3 regions of the Exiguobacterium sp. s161 genome follow, and region 1 is predicted to be linked to each of the others. Evidence: predicted binding sites of a transcription regulator. Region 1 holds the regulator's gene; each other region holds the start of a gene.
The links. Region 1 encodes Rex, which represses fermentation and respiration genes when NADH is low (regulators of the CRP and FNR family bind a similar motif). Its sites were predicted from a motif close to TTGTGAAATATTTCACAA; they were not measured.

Region 1 (2,275 bases):
AGGACCGTGCTACGCTCATCGCCATCTGGTCGGTCGAGTCGGTCGACCTTCTCGAGTCGCTTCCGGACACTTTGGGCACGTTTTGTCGTCGTCGCCCGAGCGATGTTGCGTTGAATGAAGTCCTGCATCTTCGCGATCTCTTCTTGTTGCTGTTCGAACTGTTTCATTTCTTGATCGTACAATGCCGCTTTTTGTTCCAAGTACTTCGTGTAGTTACCGGTGAACTTACGGCAGACATTGCGTGACAGCTCATAGACGACATTGACGACTTGGTCAAGGAAGTACCGGTCGTGCGAGACGATCAGAACGGCACCACGATAACCGCCGAGGTAACTTTCGAGCCAAGCGAGCGTATCGATATCGAGGTGGTTGGTTGGCTCATCGAGAATGAGGAGCTCTGGTGCTTGCAGGAGCATCTTCGCTAAGGCGAGACGTGTCCGTTGACCACCGGATAACGTTTGGATCCGGCGCGAATAATCGTCCGGATAAAAGCGCATGCCGTGCAGGACGGAGCGGATATTCGCTTCGAACTGATAACCACCCGCTTCTGAGAAGTCGTGTTGCGCTTGATCGTACGTCTTTAGGAGACGATCGTACGCGACCGGATCGTTCAAGATATGCTCCATGCCCATTTCGATTTCCATCCGGCGTAGTGTTCGTTCTTGTTCTTGGAGATGTTCAAAGACGGTCAGCATCTCGTTCCAGATCGTCTCGTTCGATTCAAGACCACTGTCTTGCGCGAGATAACCGATTTTGACATCCTTGCCTTTCATGATGTCGCCCGAGTCATGACTGAGTTCGCCAGCGATGATTTTGAGCAAGGTCGATTTACCGGCACCGTTTCGTCCGACGAGCGCAATCCGGTCACGCTCTTGTACTTCCAATTTGATATTTTCTAAAATCGGCTCAACGCCGAATGATTTCGAGAGTTGGTTGACTTGTAAGAGTATCATTTCCATCCATCCTTCCACCCTTTAGTCTATCACGAACAAAAGCGCGAGGTCCTGCGGAATATATTATTTGTGACTCTATGTGAAGTGGTTTACAATCAAGGAGAGTAGAAAGCTTTTTGCAAAGATTTGGGTGCCACGATGGATGTGGCCGAAGGGGGAACTGCAGGATGAATGGACCAGACACAAAAATTCCACAAGCGACAGCAAAACGGTTGCCGCTATATTATCGCTTCATCCAAAGTTTATACAATTCAGGCAAGCTCCGCGTCTCTTCTGCTGAGTTAAGCGAGGCGGTGAAGGTTGATTCAGCAACGATTCGTCGCGATTTTTCCTACTTTGGGGCATTAGGGAAGAAGGGGTATGGATATAACGTTCAACATCTCTTAACGTTTTTCCGCAAAACCTTGAATCAAGATGAGGTGACGAATGTTGCCTTAATCGGGGTCGGTCATCTCGGAACAGCGTTTGCAAATTATAACTTTTTAAAGAATAATAGTACTCGGATAGTCGTTGCGTTTGATGCGGACGAAGAGAAGGTCGGAACAACGACGCATGACGTTCCAATCTATCATGTTTCGGACATGAAAGAACAAATCGAAGCGAATCAGGTCGATGTTGCCATCTTGACGGTTCCATCCCAGTTCGCGCAGTCAGTAGCGGATGAGTTAGTCGAGTATGGTGTGACGGGCATCCTGAACTTTACGCCCGCGCGGTTGAACGTGCCAGCGAGCGTCCGGGTCCATCACATCGATTTATCGATCGAGTTGCAGTCGTTAGTTTATTTCATGAAGCATTATTCGCAATCAGCTGAAGGAGTGAAATCATAATGGAAAACCTTATCCCGTCAACTATAGCATTCATCGGACCAGGTAGCTTAGCACTAATCGGTGTCGTCGCATTAATCATCTTCGGACCGAAAAAGTTACCTGAACTTGGTCGTGCTGCGGGTCAGACATTGAAAGAGTTCAAGAGCGCAACGAACGGTATCATGGACGACGATAAAAAGGATGAACCGAAAGAGAAGTGATTGAATCATGGCGATTGATCAAGAACAAAGCGTGACGTCGCATCTAGACGAACTGCGTAAACGAATCGTCTGGTCGCTTATCATCGTCGTCGTCCTGTTCGCTGTTGCATTTCCGCTCGTCCGACCGCTCGTTCGCTTCTTGCAAGCGGACTTAAAAGAGCTCGGTATCGGTTTGAATGCCTTCAACGTCGCAGATCCTTTAATGTTGTATTTGAATCTTGCGTTCATCATCGCAATCGTGCTGGCATCGCCGTTCTGGATGTATCAACTCTGGGCATTCGTCCGCCCTGGTCTG
Region 2 (2,275 bases), 790 kb from region 1:
GGAATGCCAAGATGAACAAGGCAGAGATGGCAGCCAAATACATACCAATCGAAACCATGATATCGAAGAAATAGTGAACGATCAGCGGTGCTTGATCTTCTTTTGCGAACTCATTTAGACCAATGACTTCTGTATCTGGAGCTCCACCCGCAAGGATCGAGAGTGCATATGGGATTTTGACGGCTCCCTTGATTTCATAACTACCGTCTTCTTGCTGATCAAGTATCCCACCAAAGATCAATTCTGCTTCACTTGTCGTTTCAAAATGCCATTCAGCAGCCGCGAGTTTCTCTGGCTGATATTTCGCCAAGTATTTCCCTGAGAAGTCCCCGACAAGTGCAGTCGAGAAGGCAAAAATCAATCCAGCCATAACCGTTAAGCGAAGTGCTTTTTTGTGATACGCTGTTTCCGCTGCTGAGAGTGTTTTTTTGCGGAGTAAGTGGAACGCCGCGATTGCCGCCAAGATGAAGGCGACTGTCAAATAAGCCGATACGATGACGTGTGTTGCTTTTGTAGGTGTTGCTGTATTGAACATTGCTTTTAATGGTTCAATTTGCGTTAGCGTTCCGTTGACGATCTTAAATCCTTCTGGTGAGTTCATGAAGGAGTTGACCGTCGTAATGAAGAATGCTGATGCTGTCGCACCGATGACGACTGGAATCCCGATCAACCAGTGTAACCATGGGTTTTTGAATCGATCCCATGTATACAGGTAAATACCGAGGAAAATCGCTTCAAAGAAGAATGCGAATGTTTCCATGAACAGTGGTAATGCGATCGTTTGACCAGCCACTTGCATGAGTGACGGCCAAAGTAGTGATAATTGCAATCCGATGGCCGTCCCTGTCACGACACCGACTGCGACGGTAACGACGTATCCACGCGTCCACCGTCTTGCTAATAAAATATAATCCGGATCTTTGCGTTTCAGACCGATGAATTCAGCAGCGAGTACCATGAGTGGTACCCCGACGCCAATCGTCGCGAATATAATATGAAACGCTAATGTGAGCCCTGTCAACAATCGACTGAGCAATACGGGATCATTGAACATGTATATAGCCCCCTCTTCCTAAAACATACTTCTCTATATGGTCTATAACCGTATCATAGAGAACATAACCCTTTATGTCTGTTTATAATGTTTGATGTAACAAATTGTTCACATGTGCACGTGATTTTTTTCACAAAATGTTCGAAAACTCCTATTCTTACATATATAAAAAGCTCTCCCATTCTTGATTTCGAAAGGGAAAGCTTAATGTCCTTCATTATTTCATAAAACTTTTTAAACATATTCTCGGAAATAATGATCGAGTAAATCAATCACAAATGGAATCGCGGATTCATCCGGATTCAAGGTTGGTTGGTGAAGTCCAGATGTCGGATTGTCGACTCCGAGCCAAAACATCATCCCTGGAATTTCCTTCAACATGAATCCGAAGTCTTCTCCTGTCATTGCTGCATCACATTCAATGTAGTTCGCATTCATCTTGACGAATGATGAAAATTTATCAACGATGTGTCGGTCATTGACGACCTCGTAATAACGATTTCCGAATTGTAGATCAATCTTGACGCCAAAGGAAGCTTCGATTCCTCGAATGATGTCACGAACGCGTCGTTCCAGTTTTTCCATGTCTTCTCCATTGAGTGCGCGCATCGTACCGTCAAGAACAGCTCTACCGGCGATGACGTTTTCCCGAATCCCGGCATCGACCTTTCCGATCGTAATGACGCTACAGTTCATCGGATTGATCGATCGACTGACGATTGTTTGCAATTGCATGATTAAGGCTGCTTGCGCAACGACCGTATCAATCGTCAAATGAGGAAAGGCCGCATGACCACTTTGACCATAGATCGTGATATGGACTTCTCGAGCACTCGCGAACAAGACGCCGGGACGGCTCGCAATCGTACCGACTGGATATTCCGGTGCGACGTGAAGACCATACATCTCACTTGGACGATATTTTTCAAACAACGGACTTTTAATCATCGGTTCTGCCCCGCCCGGACCTTCTTCCGCTGGTTGGAATAAAAAGACGACATCATCCATGACCGGCAATTCAATGATTCGTTTCATCAATCCCAACGCAATCGACGTGTGCATATCGTGACCACAGGCATGCATGAAGCCTGGATGTTCCGAACAAAATGGAAGACCTGTCGCTTCTTCGATCGGTAACCCATCAATGTCTGCACGGTACCCAATTGTCCGATTTCCAGTCAATCCTTTCACTCGAACGAATACTCCCGTTTCAAACGTGTC
Region 3 (2,275 bases), on a different contig from region 1:
ATTCCTTGAATCCGCGTGGAAGCTGAGTAGACCAGAGAACGGTTAGATTCGGTTCCGGTGCCGGACCAAGTGTCGAGAGAGTGTGTAAGAAGCGGAATGAACTTTTCGTGACGTTTGATCGTCCATCTTCACTCATTCCACCGATTGATTCCGTTACCCACGTCGGATCACCTGAGAATAGATCGTTGTAGTCTGGTGTCCGTAAGAACTTAACGATCCGAAGCTTCATGACGAAATGATCGACGAGTTCTTGTGCAGTCTCTTCCGTCAAGCGACCAGCCGCAAGATCACGTTCGACATAAATATCAAGGAACGTCGAGACTCGACCGAGTGACATGGCTGCCCCGTTTTGCTCTTTGATGGCAGCAAGATAGGCAAGATAGACCCACTGGAATGCTTCTTGTGCTGTTTCTGCAGGGCGGGAGAGATCGAAACCATAGCGAGCTCCAAGCTCGGTCAATTCCGTTAATGCGCGCAACTGTTCATTCATCTCTTCACGGTCGCGAATCATCGATTCAGATAAGAACCCGCCACGTGCCTTTAAATCCTTCTTACGTTCTTCGATCAAGCGTGCCGTTCCGTACAAAGCAACACGGCGATAGTCACCGATGATCCGTCCGCGACCATAAGCATCAGGTAATCCGGTGATAATACCGGCTTTACGTGCAGCGCGCATTTCAGGGGTATAGGCATCGAAAACCCCTTGGTTATGTGTCTTCCGGTACTCGCTGAAAGTTTTCGTGACGGTCTCGTCTGCTTCAAAGCCATACGCAGCTAGGGCATCATTCACCATCCGAATCCCACCGTTCGGATGAATCGAACGTTTAAACGGTTCGTCTGTCTGTAAACCGACGATTTTTTCAAGTGAGCGATTCAGATACCCTGCATCATGCGAGAGGATCGTTGATGGTGTTTTAGCATCGACGGCATATACACCACCACGTTGTCGTTCTTCATTCGTCAGCTGTAGAATTTGTTGCCAGAGACGTTCCGTTGCTTGCGTCGGACCGACTAAAAAGTGATCATCTCCTGTATATTCCGTGCGGTTGAGTCGAATGAAATCTGCGACATCGATCGTCTTTACCCATTCACCAGACGTAAAGTTCGTCCAAGCACTCGTTTTTTCTAATAACATGGATACCACTCCTTTAATATTGAGCTAATCATCAGTTCCTTATGTGAATAGTGTAACAAAAGGAAGGGGAGATTCCCTTTACGTTCATGTGAATGTTTTAACAAGTGGACAAACGTTGATATGACGGGCTTTCTTTACTTCTGTATTCATATGAAAATAGTTTGAAAAAAACAGTTTTAGATTGCTAATTCAAGGTTTTTTGGAAACTGTATGAGTTGATTTGAAAAAGATTCACTAGAACAGTTGAAACTGTGAGGAATGTCACGCTACGGTGCCTTGTATTTTTAAGACGTATCGTTGACAATGAAAAAGGGAATATAGAACGTGGAGGTGTGCCAAATGGAGTATGTATCATTAACACAACAAGGAGAGTATCAGTCGGGAGACTGGGTCTCGCTGAAAATCGGATCGGACGGTTCAACGCGAACGGGAATGATCACGGAATTCGAAAATGATGGATTCTGGATTCGATTTGAAGATGATTTTGATTATGAAGACTTTATCGGCTATGATGAATCGTATTGGATTGCGCTTGTTCGTCGTCCGGTTGACGTAAAAGCGACGTATGCGAGTCTTGCGGAGTACCCGGCACTCGCTGCAGAATTACAGGATCGTGTCATCCAAGGATTCGAAATTTTAGAAGAAGAAGCCGGTGAAAGCGAGATTCGATTCCATATTCGATTGCTCGACGCAGGAAATGAATATACACAGACATTACGGGGATACCGTGATGCATCAGGAGATCATGTCGAATACGTAACGGCATGATGGAATTAAGAGAGTAGGAGAAATCGTTATGAACTTTACAAAACCATTTTTACAGGAAGCATGGGAACGCGCACGCTTTACGGAGTTGATGCCTGTTCAAGAACAAGCGATTCCGTTGTTGCGCGAAGGAAAAGATGTCCTGGCGGAAGCGCCGACAGGAACAGGGAAGACGCTTGCCTATGTCATTCCAGCTTTAGAAAAGATTGAAGTAGAAGAACCACACGTGCAAGTCGTGATCACGGCACCAACACGGGAACTCGTCATGCAAATTCATCAAGTCATTCAATTGTTTGCTCAAGGAAGTGGTATCAAATCCGGTGCATTCATTGGTGGTGTTGAATTAAAACGACAATATGAACGATTGAAGAAAAA

Region 2: a site for Rex is predicted at 1,173-1,190, ahead of KNQ14_RS03855 (cytochrome ubiquinol oxidase subunit I). Genes of this name have one in related genera too.
Region 3: a site for Rex is predicted at 1,222-1,239, ahead of pflB (formate C-acetyltransferase). Genes of this name have one in related genera too.

What each region holds. Positions count from the first base shown of each region.
Region 1 is NZ_JACSNH010000001.1:8,768-11,042, forward strand. Features, by position in the region: gene KNQ14_RS00080 (ATP-binding cassette domain-containing protein) at 1-953, opposite strand, end outside; gene KNQ14_RS00085 (redox-sensing transcriptional repressor Rex) at 1,121-1,780, shown strand; gene KNQ14_RS00090 (twin-arginine translocase TatA/TatE family subunit) at 1,780-1,980, shown strand; gene tatC (twin-arginine translocase subunit TatC) at 1,988-2,275, shown strand, end outside.
Region 2 is NZ_JACSNH010000001.1:799,310-801,584, reverse strand. Features, by position in the region: gene KNQ14_RS03855 (cytochrome ubiquinol oxidase subunit I) at 1-1,054, opposite strand, end outside; gene KNQ14_RS03850 (N-acetyldiaminopimelate deacetylase) at 1,289-2,275, opposite strand, start outside.
Region 3 is NZ_JACSNH010000005.1:54,043-56,317, reverse strand. Features, by position in the region: gene pflB (formate C-acetyltransferase) at 1-1,135, opposite strand, end outside; gene KNQ14_RS12815 (hypothetical protein) at 1,475-1,903, shown strand; gene KNQ14_RS12810 (DEAD/DEAH box helicase) at 1,932-2,275, shown strand, end outside.